3 regions of the Ruminococcus sp. D54t1_190329_F1 genome follow, and region 1 is predicted to be linked to each of the others. Evidence: riboswitches for the same ligand, from Rfam matches in the RefSeq annotation. Region 1 holds a riboswitch; each other region holds the start of a gene.
The links. Region 1 has a riboswitch for tetrahydrofolate ahead of I2D69_RS12060 (folate family ECF transporter S component). Riboswitches for the same ligand answer to the same signal wherever they lie in the genome.

Region 1 (5,506 bases):
AATCTTGGATATGGATACCGGATCAGACAGCACTGGCATATAAATTCTCCGGCACATATCCAGAACTTGAAAAGTCCCATCTACAGCCCCTCCAATATCCAGAATCACAAATTCGTAATTACTGTGAAGTACAATCTCCTGTATCAGTTTTTCCCAGTCTTCCCATGCAGTTCCTCGTATGTCCTCTGGCGTACGTACAGGCGGAATGAAATCCAGATTGTTTATTGTCTGTACCATACTGTTCATCTTATAAATCAGATTTCCATTTTCCTGCCGTACAAAATAAAGAAGATCACTTAAATTCTGTGCGAACCCTTTTCCCAACATTTCTTCAAAGCCGGAGTATTCCTCCAGATTCAGATAAAGAACAGCTCTTTCTTTTGCCAGAATCTGTCCTAATGTAAGTGCAAACGATGTTTTCAGGCAGCGCCCCAAAGGAGAATATACTGCATAAATTTCCGTGGTCTTTTTCAGTACAGGAAAAACAGCCGGAGCTACTGCTTTCTCGGCTCCGTAACACGCCATCACTTCTCGCACAACATCTGAAGAGGCCTGATATTTATACACACTTGGATAACGGTCCAGATCCGGTGGGTGCACGCCTTCCGAAAGTATAACAATTTTACCAATTTCCAATTCCTGCACCTGACGGCACATAGCCTTCTGGGAAATCAGCAGCAACTCTATGTGATTCATTTTCCCATAGGCGATCAGACTCTCTACGTTGGTAAATGCCTGAATCTCAAATGGGATATTTTTCTTATGATTAAGATAATCCATAAAATTCAAGGCATAATCCACCTCAAGATCACAGACAGCAAAAATATTCTTCTTCAATAGACACCTCCCGCATAAAGCAATGCACTTAAAAATATAGGAACTGTGAAATGAAAGTTTTCCAACGGCATACCGCTTTTGTAATAGGGTTCTCTTTTTCCTGTTTTGAAATAAACACTGATGTAATGTAATAAGTAAAGAATTCGCTGGCAGACAATGCCGCTTGAAATCATAAGAGCAGCTGATATGACAGCTCCAATCAGAAAGGAATAGGAAATGCAATTGAGAATTTTCGTCGGTCCGATCATGCTTCCAATAACGCTCAAGAGCTTGATGTCTCCGGCTCCCAGCATTCTGAATATGAATAAAATCCCCAGAATCAGTATCGGTACCAGCAGACCGCATATCCAAGATCCGAGACTGCTAACATCCATTTTCCATATTCGCGTAAACAAACTGACCAATACACAAAAAAGCAGCCAGCCATTGTCTACCTTCGCTCTCTGAATATCCATCAGAGCGGCGCAGCCTGCCGCTATAGCAGGAAATATTCTGTAAAAAAGCATAGACGTACCATCCCTTCTTTTACATAGGTTTACTAATAACAGGAGGCTATCTTGAAGTATTTTAGAGCCTGTTTGAGAAAGGCTTTCTGTATTTTATCTTTCGTAGAATAGGGAATAGTCGATCTGAAAAGATGACCTTCGATACCAGATGACTTCTGGTGAGTCTTATTATAGGTTCTCTATCTCCATTTGTCCAGTCTTTTTTTTACAAATTTTTCTAAAAAAACTATAAACCTTTTTGTTCTTGCAGTATAATATTAACGGAGGTAAAATTATGACAATATTAACATGTCTTGGTGACAGCATCACCGATTGTGAACACTGCTTTTCCAGAGATTTCCTTGGCAATGGCTATGTAAAAATGCTGTCAGACTGTCTTAAAAGGGACGGCTCAGACTATCAGGTACGCAATTATGGCACTGACGGCTTTACTATAAACAGACTCCTGCAGAGAATTCAGGGTGATTCTGATTTTACAAGTGATATTATAACAATTTTAATCGGAATTAATGATATTGGATTAATAATGAATACGGACAGAACACCGTTTCAGCAGAGGAATATGCTTTTTTCTTTTTACAAATGCTATGCAGATCTTATAACAATATTAGCAAAATCGAACTCGCGCATTATTTTAATGGAGCCTTTTCTTTTTCCCTGGCCTGCCTGTTATAGAACCTGGCTTCCTTTTCGCCAGAAAATATCACAAATGATCCACCAGCTATCAGAACAGTTTCAAATTCCTTATCTTACATTGCATGAGGAATTGAATGAAAAGGCGCGTCGTTATGGATATTCAGAAATTACTACAGATGGGATTCACCTTACTGAGCAGGGACAAAAATTTCTGGCAGACAGATTGTATAAATTAATTTGCGGCTATTCACCGTACTAGTACATCGTTTTCGAAATAACTATACCACTCACTTGTCTGTGAATCCGATTGCACAGGTATAAAAGCCTCGGCGTAGCCCGCTACGCCTGCGTTTTTATACCTGCACACTCGAATTCACATCCTACGCGATTGGTATAGTTATTTACGAAACGATGTACTAGAGCGTGTTTGAAAAAGGCTTTCTGCAAGATGTGTAAAAAGCAATCTGTCTTATAACAGACTATTTTCAGTTGCATTGCTGGATACAATTATGTATAATGACCCTAAACTTATAAAAGAAGGTTTTTTTATGGATAAAATCATTAAAGAAATTGAAGATATGTCACTAAATGCATGGCCCTCCCATAAAATGGAGCTTTATGATGGATGGATTCTCCGTTTTTCCTATTTTTATACACATAGAACAAACAGTGTGGAGCAGTTCGGAACTTCTACCCTTTCCTGGAGGGAAAAGGTTTCTTTCTGCGAAGCAGAGTATGCCCGACTGGGCAGCCCTGCAATTTTTAAGATCAGTCCTCTGGTTTCTCCGAATTTTGATTATCTTCTGGAAAACCGCAACTACGAAATCCAGCATACAACAAATGTTATGGCAGCCTCACTGGATGGAGCAGATCTTTCTGCGCCTTGCGATCAGGTAACTCTTACTGACGATATTCCAGATATTTGGATTGAAAGTCTTTTTGATCTGAAAGGCACCATTAATCCTGTTCACCGTGCTGTAGTTCCATCCATGTATCATGCCATCGTAAAAGACACCGTATGCGCCTCCATCTGGAGTAACGGAAAAATTATTGCAACCGGGCTTGGCATTCTGGATCGAAATTATATTGGATTGTACGCTATCCATGTTCGCGAAGATTTCAGACACAAGGGTTATGCTCGTCAGATTTGTACTGCACTTCTAAAAGAAGGAAAAAAGAAAGGCGCAACTAAGGCCTATCTTCAGGTAGTAGAGGGAAACACTCCAGCACGTAATCTTTATGAATCACTTGGACTTCATTATCTCTACACCTATTGGTTCCGGGTTCAGACACATACAAACTGAAAACTTTTCAGAGCATGTTTAAAAAAGGCTGCGATCAGTGTTTATCCTGATCACAGCCTTTTATTTGGGAATCGTATTTTTTGACTTATTCAACAAGTTGATTTCTCAAACAATCAACTTTCCAGTAAGTACATTGCTTCATAATCCATCTTATGCCATATTATTTAATTTGGGGTTTTGTATATAATTCAGCTCCTGGACTGCTGCCATTTATACGGTCTTCTTCTCCAGCTTAGCAGGTCTTATGTTTCCTACAACCATGCCTGTAAGCGGGCTGAAATAAAGAAGACTGGTAAGTACGCAGTAGATTGGAGTCATGATTGCAAACTGTACAAGACGTCCTGGCATAATTGCATAGAAGTTTGCTCCGATCATTACCAGTCCTGCAGTGGTCAGTCCAAGTGTTCCCACTACGCCAGAGACTGCAATTGCGACACACATAACAACAGTCTTTACTTTTCTGTTCTTTTCAGCCATTAGTTTTCCAGCCAGTCCGGGGATCACACCCCAGGCAACTGCTGATAAAGTAATCAGTGGATTAACTCCATAGCCTTTCATAAAACATCCAATGATATCGGCAACAGCACCTTCTACACCACCAGCTACAGGTCCCATCCAAAGACCTGCCAATACAGTGGCGACAGTTCCCAATGTAATTCGATATACACCAAGATCAATTACCAGAACGCGTGACAGCACAAGCTGGATTGCTACCAGCAGTGCAAGGAATACAAGAGTCTTAACACTCCATGTCTGTTTGTTTTTACGCATAAAAAAAACACCTCCATAATGATTAAAATAACAGAGTAGTTACCATAAATAATAATCCCTCCACATTATGAGATGTTCTCACATGTAGCAACGGGTGCGGAAAATATATCGTAAACAGTCCTGCTGCTTTTCGTTTCACGGCGACTCCCCAGCCAATGAACACTTGACGCATAAATTCCTACTTCGCTATTATTTATTTAAAATGATTATAGCACAAAATATAGAAATTTCAATATGTATTTGTTATAATATTCACATAAATAAATTAGTCGTTACTGTTTACTGGTAACGTTCCGCGAGTGTTTTTTGTGAACAAAGTTCACAGAAAACCCGAGAATCTTAGCGCGAAATCATGCGAATGCATGATTTCTGTGCATCGCGAAGCGCGTTACTGGTCACGGAGTGAACAGTAACAATTAGTCGTTACTGTTCACTGACAAATGTTTGTGCATACTCTCCTCTTTTTCGCATATTCTAAGAATATCTTCCCTTATATAGGAAAAATATTTGACAAAAAGGAGTGTTTCTATGAATATAAAATCCACAAACAAATCATCCTGCCAAAAACAGCCGCCACTACAGAATCCTTACAATGTTTTTTATAATAATTACATGAATACAAATGCTACTACAGAATGTACAGGACTTGGCTATCGTATGCCGGATAACTCGGAGGAATGGAATGCCTGCCGAGAGGTTTTCGATTTTCTTCCTGTACCATTTCCGGATTCGGAGGATACAAAGCAACAATGAAAAATTTCACAAAACTATTACTTGGCTCTTTGGTACTGTTCTCTCTGTCAGGATGTACTGCCGGTGATATGATCACCAGCTATACTTCTATTTCTGACCAGAGTGAAACCACCTTACAGAACACTTCAGAAACACCCAAACAGCGTGTTTATATGGATGAAATCAAAGGAACCCTTAAGGATTTCACCGGTGCCACCCTGACTATGGAAAGCCAGGAACAAACTTACGTTTTTGATCTTTCTGAAGCAACTTTGGAATGCGAAGATGGCATGATCACTGGAGATGAAATCAGTGTCATTTATGAGGGGCAGCTCTCTAACAAGGATACCAGCACTGTAAAAGCATTGAAAGTAGTAGACGACTTTCACAAAAAGAATCAGCTGGAAGTACGAAAGGCCTATGGGGAAGTACAGAGTCTGGCTCCAAATACCATTACCATAAAAAATAAAAAAGGCAAAACAGCCACCTATCCAATCACTGGAACAGAACAATATTATCAGAATGGCATCCGTACCGGTGTATGGGTATACATTCATTTTAAAGGCAAGTTTGCTTCCAGTCAGGATACCCAAAGTTCTTCTCTTAATGCCAGTCATCTGAAAGTACTAAGCATTTCAGATATTGATCCGCTTACACTTCCAGATCCAACACCAACACCAGATCCTGCACAAGTTCCTGCCGATGACTCAGCAAAAGAAC
Region 2 (5,506 bases), on a different contig from region 1:
AACTGATTTATCAAGATCAATGTTCTTTTCAGCTGCATTTAATTCTGCGTGACTGGCTGTGGCAGCATATGCATGGATTGGAGGAGCCATGGTTGTCATGAACGTCAGTGCTCCAGCAAAAAGTTTTATTTTATTCATGTATAACCTCCTTGTACGGTCGATAAAGTCCTTTTAGCAAAGGTTTTCTGCAAGTTTTTGTTTTATTTTAACATATTTGTTTCTTCTTTCTGTTATATTAATTTTCATTTAGTATAAGCGAATTTCCGTATTTACAAGCAGCTCTCCCTCATATTGTAGTTTAACAGAGAAAAAACGTTTTTCCTCTGAAAGAAGCAGGTTCAGAAAAACTTTATCACCTTCCCATGTAGGAAGCTCTGGCACTATTTTCTTATCAACCCAGCATAGTTCGCCTTCATTGCATTCAATCAGTTCCCCGGTATATCCATCGGCTGTAAATACACACATAAGCTCAGATTCACATTCGCTGTTTATAAAGGTTACCAGGCCACGAAATTTGTAGGAAGTAAGTGTGAGTCCTGTTTCTTCTTTTACTTCACGCAGAAGACATTCTTCAGGGGATTCCTGATCTTCTGTATGTCCACCTACACCAATCCATTTGCCTTTATTTATGTCATTTTGCTTTTTTACTCTGTGAAGCATCAGATATTTGTCATCGTTTTCGATATAGCATAAAGTAGTTATTGTCATTTATTCTCCTTCCCGCAGGCGCTGCTTTTTTCTGTGAAATATAAAACAGGGGCGATGCATATCAGTTTTATACATGCCCCTGTTTACTGTTTTAAATCAGATTTCGCGTGTAGCTTCTTTCAGCCATTCTTTTTCCTCTTCTTCCAGATATGGAGAAATCTTTTTATATACCTGTGTATGATAATTATTAAGAAGTGCCCGTTCCTGCACAGTCATCAGCTCGGGAACAACAGCATCCAGATCAAACGGTACCATAGTCAGATGTTCAAAGCACATAAACTGGCCAAATGAGGTTTTCTCTGCTTTTTTGCATACAAGCAGGTTTTCGTGGCGGATTCCATATTGGTTTTCCACATAGTATCCAGGCTCATCTGATGTGATCATACCCTCTTCCAGTACTGCATTATCTCCCTGAATAATTCTCCAGCGGAAGCTGTTTGGTCCTTCATGAACATTCAGAAGATAACCAACTCCATGTCCTGTTCCATGATTAAAATCCTGTCCCATTTCCCATAACGGACCACGCGCCAGATAATCCAGATTTACACCAGTACATCCATAACGGAATTTGGCATTTCCAAGGTTCAGCATGCCACGTAAAACAGCGGTAAAATATTTCTTCTGCTCGTCATTCACAGAGCCCATAACAATTGTGCGGGTGGTATCTGTAGTACCTTCGTAATAGTGTCCGCCTGTGTCTGCCAGAAGGAAATTGCCAGGCTCAATGGCAATATCTGTCTCTGGTGTTGCAGAATAATGGTTGATTGCAGCATGAATGCCATAAGAAATAATGGGGTCAAAGCTGTTGTCGATAAAATTCTCCTGCTGGGCACGGAAGCTGTACAGCTTCTCTCCTGCGCTTAACTCTGTCATTGTAATTTTGCCAACATTTTTCTTTAGCCAGCAGATGAATTTGGTAAGCGCAACTCCGTCTTTGATATGAGCGATACGTTCATTTTCTACTTCTACTGGATTTTTAATTGATTTTGGAAGAAAAGTCAGGTTGGCTTCATCCAGAATCGTTACTTCCTTCGGAATACTGTTTACCAGACGACAGTTGGCTTTCTTTTTACAAAGAAGAACTGTCATGTCTTTCTCAAATGTTTTTACATATTCATAAATGCTGTCATAGGGCAGAATGGTTACGCCATCCTTAGATAATGCGTCCAGAATTGAAGCCGAAAATGCTTTTTCATTTGCAAACAGCCTGATTTCTGTTTTTGTCATTATCAGATAAGAGAGAACAACCGGACAGCAATGTACATCGCCGCCACGAATATTCAGCAGCCATGCAATGTCATCCAGAGAAGTCAGTACAAATCCATCTGCACCTTTCTCTTCCATTGATTTACGGATTCTTGCACATTTGTCAGCACGGGATTCGCCTGCCCATTTTACATCCAGTTCCATAACCGGTTCACAGGAAAGTGCCGGACGATCTTCCCAGATTTCTCCTACCAGATCAGAATCCGTCTGAAGAGTGGCTCCTTTTTTTGCAAGAAGTTCGGTCAGTTCATCTGCTTCTTCGGCGCTGACGGTTCTTCCGTCAAAACCAAGGCACATTCCCTCGCCTAATTTTTCTTCCAGAAACTGGTGCACAGTGGGAACATCTGGTTCTCCCATTTTAAAAAGCTCTACACCCGTTCCCTCCAGCTGTGCGGCCGCCTGGATGAAATATCTTCCATCTGTCCACAATCCAGCCATATCCTGCATGATGACTGCTCTGCCGGCAGATCCGGTAAAACCTGTAATATATTTTCTGCACTTAAAGTATTCTCCTACATATTCAGATGCATGAAAATCATCTGTGGGAACAAGATAAGCATCTATTTTCTTCTCTGCCATTACTTCCCGAAGTGCGGTGATTCGTTCTTTAACTGTCATAAAACTGACTCCTTCCAGTGAATTTTGTCTATTCCTATTATAATATCCACGTTACCCTTTCGCAACCTGTTTAAGAAAAAACACTTTTCTATTCCCAAAAGACGTGATATACTAACTTTCGAAATGAATGATATGCAAAATAGGATTTTATGCGTCAAGTGTTCGGTGAATGGGGAGTTGTCACTGAAACGAAAAGCACGTCTTACGGTATATTATCCGCACCCGTTGCAAGCACTATAAGAGGGATATCTCATATTGTGTCAGAGCCTGCCCGAAAGAGACTTTCTGCAAGATGCACGTTGCGATTTGTGGAAACGTTTTTTAACAGGCTCAAGGGAATGTTTTCGACATACATTCTATCACAATTGGAGATATCCTTTTTTGCGTATTAAGCAGGCAGATATTCGAATTCGAAAATCCTTCCCCGGTTTTATCAAAAAAGGATAGTCTCCGCAATCAAATACAAAGGAGGTTATTTTTAATGGTTGACAAACAAAAAGTAGAACAGGCCATCCGCCTGCTTCTGGAAGGAATCGGTGAGGATATTACCCGGGAGGGACTGATTGATACTCCCGACAGAATTGCACGTATGTGCGAGGAAATTTACGGTGGTCTCGATCAGGAAGCAGATCACCATTTACTGAAGCAGTTTCCAGTAGAAAACAATGAGATCGTATTGGAAAAAGATATTACTTTTTACTCTATGTGCGAGCATCATCTGATGCCTTTTTATGGTAAGGCGCACCTGGCTTATATTCCCGATGGAAAAGTCACAGGATTAAGCAAGCTGGCACGTACGGTAGAGGTTTATGCCAGAAGACCGCAGATCCAGGAACGCCTCACAGTACAGATTGCGGACGCTCTGGAGCGTGCCCTCTCTCCGAAGGGAATTATGGTTATGCTGGAAGCAGAACACACCTGCATGACCATGCGAGGCGTTAAAAAGCCAGGAAGCAAAACAATTACGACTGTAACCCGCGGAGCCTTCAAAGAAGATAAGGAGCTGCAGAAAATGTTCCTTTCCATGGTTGGAAAATGAGCAGTTCTTTTTCTGAAACAAACCGTATTTCTTTAATCTGGCAGCATCCCCTTTATCAAAAGCACTGTGAGAAAATACAGGAGCTTGAAAAAGATCGTATTTTCTGCAGACATACGCCGGAACACTTTCTGGATGTTGCCAGGCTGATGTATATTTATTCTCTGGAAAACAAGCTTAATCTGTCCAGGGAAATCATTTATGCCACTGCTCTTCTTCATGACATTGGCCGTGCGCAGCAATATCTGTCGGGTATTTCTCATGACATTGCAGGAGCTGAAATAGCCGGAAAGATTCTGGCAGATCTGCATTTTACAGAGCAGGAAAAAGAGGAAATATTATCTGCGATCAGTCAGCACAGGACGGATGGATCTGATAATGTGTTGGCTATGCTGCTATATAAGGCTGATAAAAAGTCCAGAAATTGTTTTTCATGTTCAGCAGCTTCAGAATGTTACTGGCCTTCTGAGAAAAAAAATCTGACAATTGAATATTAAGCCTTCTAAAAAATCTAACAGAAAGGATGGTTTCTATTTATGAAAATTGGAAATCGTTTTTTTGATACACAAAATCACACTTATATAATGGGAATTTTAAATATTACTCCTGATTCTTTTTCCGATGGCGGGAAATGGAATCATTTAGATGAAGCTTTGCGGCATACAGAAGCCATGATCGCGGATGGTGCGGATATTATCGATATTGGCGGGGAGTCTACGCGTCCCGGACACACGCCGGTCAGTGCAGAGGAAGAAGCTCAGAGAGTTTTGCCCGTTATCGAAGCGGTCAGAAAACGTTTTGACATTCCCATTTCTGTAGATACCTTCAAAAGCAGCGTGGCAGAAAGTGCGATTCAGGCCGGTGCAGATCTGGTCAACGATATCTGGGGATTAAAATATGATTCTGAAATGGGAGCTGTAATTGCCAAATATGATGTTGCATGCTGTCTCATGCACAATAAGTCCAATACAGAATATAACAATTTTCTCATTGATATGCTTTCTGAGACACAGGAATGTGTCAATCTTGCAAGAAAAGCAGGAATCAAAGATGAGAAAATCATTCTCGATCCAGGGGTTGGATTTGGAAAAACATTTGAGATGAATCTGGAAACTATGAATCATCTGGAACTTTTTAAGAATCTGGGCTTTCCGGTTCTTCTTGGCACCTCACGCAAGTCGATGATCGGACTGGCACTTGATCTGCCTGTAGACCAGCGTGTAGAGGGAACACTGGCTACCAGTGTAATTGGTGTGATAAAGGGCTGTTCTTTTGTGCGTGTTCATGATGTCAAGGAAAACAGACGCGTGATCCAGATGACAGAAGCAATTTTGGGTTATAATTGAGAGTAAAGAGGACATTCGCAATCCGCTTTGCTACTTGCTCATGAACGCAGTCGCGAAGCGACTGCATTCAAATTCCTCAAAATTGTAAATAGTCAACAGAAAGGAACAACTGTTATGGATGAAACCAGATTTGATAAAATAGAAATTAAAGAACTGGAAATTTTTGCCAACCATGGTGTCTATCCGGAAGAAAATGTACTTGGACAAAAATTTGTTATTTCTGCCACCCTCTTTACCCACACACGTCAGGCCGGGTTAACGGATGATCTGTCTGCTTCTATCAATTACGGAGAAGTCAGCCACATGATTACAGATTTCACCAGAAAACATACTTTTAAGCTTCTGGAAGCACTTGCAGAAAATCTTGCAGAGATGCTGCTCGACTCTCTTTCCGATCTGGAACAGATCACACTGAAAATTGAAAAGCCCTGGGCTCCTGTTGGTCTTCCACTGAAAACCGTATCTGTGGAAATCACAAGAAAATGGCATACTGCATACATTGCTTTTGGCTCTAATATGGGAGATAAAAAGC
Region 3 (5,506 bases), on a different contig from region 1:
AAGAAAATACCGACGCAGCAGATAAAACGGATGAAGATTATGGAACCGAAGAAAGCGCATATGATGGAACTACAGGTGAAATCACTGCAGAATCTGACTGGACACCTGTCGGTGAAAAAATAAGGATTCAGATTAAGTAGAAAAACGTGAATCTTCTTAAAAGCTTGCGTGTGGAATTAATCTTAATCTGTTCGGTTATGAAATTTCTGAAAAGTTCAAGGACTCGGAGCGATTTGATATTGTAATATTCAAATACCCAGATGATGAAAGCCGTCTTTTTATCAAAAGAGTGATCGGACTGCCGGGAGAGGTAGTGGAAATTAAGGATGGGAAAGTTTACATTGATGGTTCGCCCACTTCATTGGATGACTCGTTCATTCCGGAGAAAATGATCGGAAGTTATGGTCCATATACAGTTCCGGAAAACTGTTATTTCATGCTTGGTGATAATCGGAATGATTCGAAGGATTCACGTTCATGGAAAAACAAATTCGTGCGATTTGACCAGATTGTGGGGAAAGCTGTTGTAAGATACTATCCTTCTTTTAAGTGGTTAGGATAATAAGAAACGCGAATATCAGTGGCTTATTAAGTACTGGAATATTCGCGTTTTTTATTTGATATCGCTAAGTTTTTATATTTTCAAATATATGTAATCAGCTGGCAGCCGGTTTTCTAAAAATACTAAAAATTCCTGTCTGTTCAATCAATCTTGTGATGGTAAAGAAGATAAAGGAATCAATTGGCCACATGATCAGGTTCTTTACAGTACGCATTGGAAGGATTGCAAGGAATCCTTTTCCGTAGAGCATGTCCAGCCATAAGGTATTTAACAGAACATTTACAATCAGAACGACAACCAGTTTTGCAATCAGCACGCGACGGAAAGTGAGCTTATGTTTGTAGTAAAAACATCCATAAATAAATGCCGCGAGCATTGCGTTAAAGGTGAACCCAAAGAAAAATGGACCATCAGGGCGGATAAAGAATTTCACAATATCCAGCACACCGGCAAACAGACATCCGGTAATGGGTCCAAACAGATAATCAGCAATCTGGTTTGGGATACCGGAAAATCCAATTTTTACATAGGGACCGATGTTGATAGAAGCAACTGAATTTAAAATCAGTGCCAGGGCAGCAAGCATTGCACAGACTGCCAGTGTAGAAGTGTTTTTCAGCTCTTTAGCTGAGGTGAGAAACATGTTCTTTGTTTTCTCCATAAAAAAATTACCTCCTTTTCTTTTTTCGCTCACAATAGGAGATAATTTATGGATTCATATTTATCTTCTGTTGCAGCGAGAAGCAATCCACGAACCGCAAGATTTCTCTTTTCGTCCTCCGGCAACTCTCCATCCGGAAGGCACTTTACGCTCATGAATTTACTCTGCATTACTTTACATGAGGCAGTATATAGCAGAGAACTGGAAAAAGCAAGTAAAAAATTACTTATTTGAGAATTTTTTTCGATAATCGTTAGCTGAAATCTTTTCCATTTCTTTAAAAACACGAGAAAAGTATTTTTCATCATCATATCCAACTAAAAGAGATATTTCTGATATCTTTTTTCCAGAACTCATTAAAAGCTGCTTTGCATGACGGATCCGTACCAGTTTTATATATTGTATAATGTTAATATCAAATTTTGCTTTGAATTTTCTTGACAAATAGGGTTCACTTAAATGAAATTCAGAAGCAATATAGGGTAAGTTAAGCTGATTCGAATAATTTTGGTCGATATATTTCTTTATGGAAATAAAAATATCCTCTGTTATATAATCCTCTTCATGTGTGGGAGTAATTACTTTTTTTCTTTCAATTTCACTTTGAGCTTTCTGTACGGCAAGGTTTAGTTTGTCAGGCTGTATTGGTTTTAAAATATAATCAAGCCCCCCCTTTATGAAAAAATTTCGGATGTATTCATAATCTGTGTATCCACTGATCGCAATAACAGGAGTAGAAACACTATTTTCAACAATCCAATCCATTAATTCCAATCCATCTGAAATAGGCATGCAGATATCTGTAAATATCAGATCTGGTGAATACTGTCGGATTAACTGAACTGCTTCTAATCCATCTTCAGCTTCGTATATTTCAGATATTTTATAGGTGCTTTTAGGAATAAGTAATTTAATACAGTCCCGAACTGGTTTTTCGTCGTCAATAATCAGCAATTTCATTAGCAGGTTCCTCCAGGAATAATGTGATCTTTATGCAAACCCCATAAGGGGAAATGTTTTCAACAGAAACGGAAGATGCATTGTGATAATACATATTAAGTCGAGTTTGGATATTGTCAAGACCGATCCCTTTTTCTTTTTCCTTGTACTGGTTGTATTTTATGGAGTGAAACATAAGCTGGAGATTATCTAATTCTTTTTTAGAGAGAGATTTTCCATTGTTTTCTACCAGTACGGTTAGGATTCCGTTGTTTAAATGTGAAGTGGCACAGATATAGTATCCTTCCGGCCGTTTTACAAACCCATGCTTAAAATAATTTTCCATAATAGGCTGAAGAATCATTTTTGGAACCATTAGGGAAACCGTATCAGGATCTGGATTCAAATCAAAATGAAAATTTTCTCCAAAACGTTGTCTTTGAAATATGAGATATCTTTGTGCATAATCAAATTCACTTTGTAATGAAATTAATGGATGCTGGATATCCATGGCGTAATTCATCATGAGAGAAAGATTAGTAATTAACGAATAAAGTTCCGGTGAATTATTTTGCAGGGCTAACGTTCCAAGAGATTGTAATGTATTATTCATAAAGTGTGGATTTAGCTGAGCTTGCAGCATTCGCAATTGCGCGTCTTTTATAGAGAGTTCAAGCTCATATTTATCTATTTTCAGTAGTTGTATTGTTTCAATCATGGAATTAAATGAGTCGTTTAGAACGCGTATTTCATCATTGCTATTTAACTCAAGAGGAGCATAACTTTTTCCTTGCTTAATATCCTTCATCTGTTTTGTCAGCAGAATAATAGGCGTAGTAAGACTTTTGGAAAAATGCCAGGTTATCAAGATGGAAAGAAACAAAAATGCAATATAAGTTGGCAGGTAAATATTCAGAATCTGAAAAATACTTTCATAAGCGTTTGTTAAAGGGACTGTTTTTATAATGGTGATGGGAGTATTTAACACTTCAATAGTCTTATAAAATATAAATTTGCTTTGTTTATTATCAGTATATTTTTGATAGTTTCCGGAGGCAGAAAGCTGATGGGCTATATTGTTTATTTCAGATGGAATTTTATTTGATAAAACATTATTTGTACTATATAAAACAGTTTCAGATGAATTGTTGATGACATAGATTGCTTCATCAGAAGCGGTTAGCATGTCCTTGGACAATTTTTCAAAAGATACACTAGAAAGTGTTATGGTAAGGGCTCCAATTGGGGTGTTTTCTGGAATACTCTGAAGATTAAGATATATAGAAACTGAGTAATTGTCTTTAGAGTTTCTGGAAGAAAAAATATGAGCTGTATAATCACCAGGGAATAAGACGGAATCAGACAGGGAAGCTGTAAGCAGATCGCGATTCTGAAATATGTAAGTTTTGTTTTTTTTGATACACTGTAAAGAAATTGACTCGATATCATTGGAAAGGTTTTGAATGGATTGCATAAAGGTCATAATGGTATTGTGATCATTATAATGCGAAGAATCTTTTTTAGTTAAAAAAGAATACATTTTGGCATTGCTAAACGGATAGTATATTCCATCAGACACATCGCAAAGATATGTATTGATGTTATTAGAAAATTGATACATGAGTTGCTCATTATATGAGATGATTTCATTGGAAAAATTATTTCGTGAATAAATGTAAGTGATGCACATGGAGAAAGATAAAGGCAGAATAGAACAGAGTAATAAAATTAAAATAAGTTTATAACGAATACTTTTTAAGTGTCCCTTCATAACAAATCCCCCATTGATTAATCAATATAATAATACTTGATTTATAATTTTATCAAAAAAAATTATAAAAATCAAATTGTTTATAAGCAATTTGCAAAAAAAATAAAGCTAACAGGACAAAAATATCCACTAAGTGTATAGAATTATGGGTGGCTTTTTACTTGAGAATAGACTACTATCAAGTTATAAAATAAACGAATCCGGAATTCGAAAATACTGTTAGAGAAGGTGGAGGTATGAAAGAAAAAAAAGGAACCTGTATAAAAAATGAAATTATATTTTTGGCACCTGCAATAATTTGTTTTAGCTGTATTGTTCTGATTCCTTTCATATACAGCTTTGCTACATCACTAACAAAGTGGAATGGAATATCTAAGAACATACAGTGGAACGGAATCGCCAATTACAAAAAGATTTTATCAGATAAGGCATTTTTGAACTCTTTTATATATACACTGAAAAACATGTTTGTAGTGACGGTTATTGCAAATGCACTTGGATTGTTGTTTGCTTTAATTCTTACATGTAAAATTCGTGGAAGCCAGATTTTTCGGACAACTCTGATCTTACCGAACATTTTAAGTGGAATCGTTCTAGGCTTTGTCTGGAAGTTTATCTTTTCGGATGTTCTCCCACAGATTGGAGAAACGTTAAACTGCAAATTTCTGGAATTGTCATGGCTTGCAAGACCAACATCAGCTTTCTGGTCTGTTGCAATTGTAAGTATCTGGCAGATGACAGGATATGTCATGTTGATTTACATTGCCGGAATTATTGCGATTCCCGGAGATCTTATTGAATCGGCATATGTAGACGGTGCAGGGAATATGCAGGTGATCAAGAAAATTATTTTGCCGCATTTAAAACCATCCTTTGTAGTCTGTATCTTCTGGACAATCAGTAAGACTCTGTTAAGCTTTGATTTACAGTTTTCTCTTACTCAAGGAGGACCGTTTAAATCAACAGAAACATTGGCGATTAATATTTATCAAGAAGCCTTTGAAAAAAATAATTATGGTGTAGGAAATGCAAAAGCAATTCTGTTTTTTGTAACAGTTGTTGTTTTTTCCCTGCTACAAAATTATCTGACTAGGAGGAACGCAAGTGAAAGTTAAGCATGGAAATATATGGTCAATTTTAATTTTGTGCGTGGTAATTATTTTTCTTTTTCCATTTTATATTATTTTTATCAATTCGTTTAAAGAAAATGGAGAACTATTACGGAATGTTTTGAGTCTGCCTCAAAAGTTCAGTTTTCTTAATTACCAGAAAGCATTTTCTCAGTTGAACTATTTCAGGGTATTTAGAAATTCTCTTATTGTTACAGTATTTAGTAATCTGGGAGTTATTGTAATTTCTTCTATGGCGGCATACAGGCTGGAAAGATATGATTCTAAATTAAATCGCATTATCGGATCAGTATTTATGGCTGGACTGATTATACCATTTCAGGTAATCATGATTCCATTGACTATCGTATTGAAGAATTTGCATCTGATCAATAATCTGTTCGGCGTAATTGTTGCATACTGGGGCATGGCTGTTCCATTTACGGTTTTTCTGATTCGTGGAT

Region 2: another riboswitch for tetrahydrofolate. It lies ahead of folE (GTP cyclohydrolase I FolE); the one in region 1 lies ahead of I2D69_RS12060 (folate family ECF transporter S component).
Region 3: another riboswitch for tetrahydrofolate. It lies ahead of I2D69_RS17150 (folate family ECF transporter S component); the one in region 1 lies ahead of I2D69_RS12060 (folate family ECF transporter S component).

The regions. Positions count from the first base shown of each region.
Region 1 covers NZ_JADNDC010000024.1:3,060-8,565, reverse strand. The annotation lists gene I2D69_RS12080 (hypothetical protein) at 1-837, opposite strand, end outside; gene I2D69_RS12075 (prepilin peptidase) at 834-1,343, opposite strand; gene I2D69_RS12070 (GDSL-type esterase/lipase family protein) at 1,618-2,238, shown strand; gene I2D69_RS12065 (GNAT family N-acetyltransferase) at 2,528-3,283, shown strand; gene I2D69_RS12060 (folate family ECF transporter S component) at 3,494-4,054, opposite strand; THF riboswitch at 4,141-4,242, opposite strand; gene I2D69_RS12055 (hypothetical protein) at 4,583-4,807, shown strand; gene I2D69_RS12050 (hypothetical protein) at 4,804-5,506, shown strand, end outside.
Region 2 covers NZ_JADNDC010000016.1:1,667-7,172, forward strand. The annotation lists gene I2D69_RS08820 (serpin family protein) at 1-138, opposite strand, end outside; gene I2D69_RS08825 (8-oxo-dGTP diphosphatase) at 247-708, opposite strand; gene I2D69_RS08830 (aminopeptidase P family protein) at 805-2,592, opposite strand; THF riboswitch at 2,726-2,822, shown strand; gene folE (GTP cyclohydrolase I FolE) at 3,074-3,631, shown strand; gene I2D69_RS08840 (HD domain-containing protein) at 3,628-4,125, shown strand; gene folP (dihydropteroate synthase) at 4,165-4,974, shown strand; gene folK (2-amino-4-hydroxy-6-hydroxymethyldihydropteridine diphosphokinase) at 5,089-5,506, shown strand, end outside.
Region 3 covers NZ_JADNDC010000047.1:10,223-15,728, forward strand. The annotation lists gene I2D69_RS17140 (DUF4179 domain-containing protein) at 1-140, shown strand, start outside; gene lepB (signal peptidase I) at 203-562, shown strand; gene I2D69_RS17150 (folate family ECF transporter S component) at 657-1,223, opposite strand; THF riboswitch at 1,295-1,392, opposite strand; gene I2D69_RS17155 (response regulator) at 1,446-2,183, opposite strand; gene I2D69_RS17160 (histidine kinase) at 2,164-3,933, opposite strand; gene I2D69_RS17165 (sugar ABC transporter permease) at 4,368-5,048, shown strand; gene I2D69_RS17170 (carbohydrate ABC transporter permease) at 5,038-5,506, shown strand, end outside.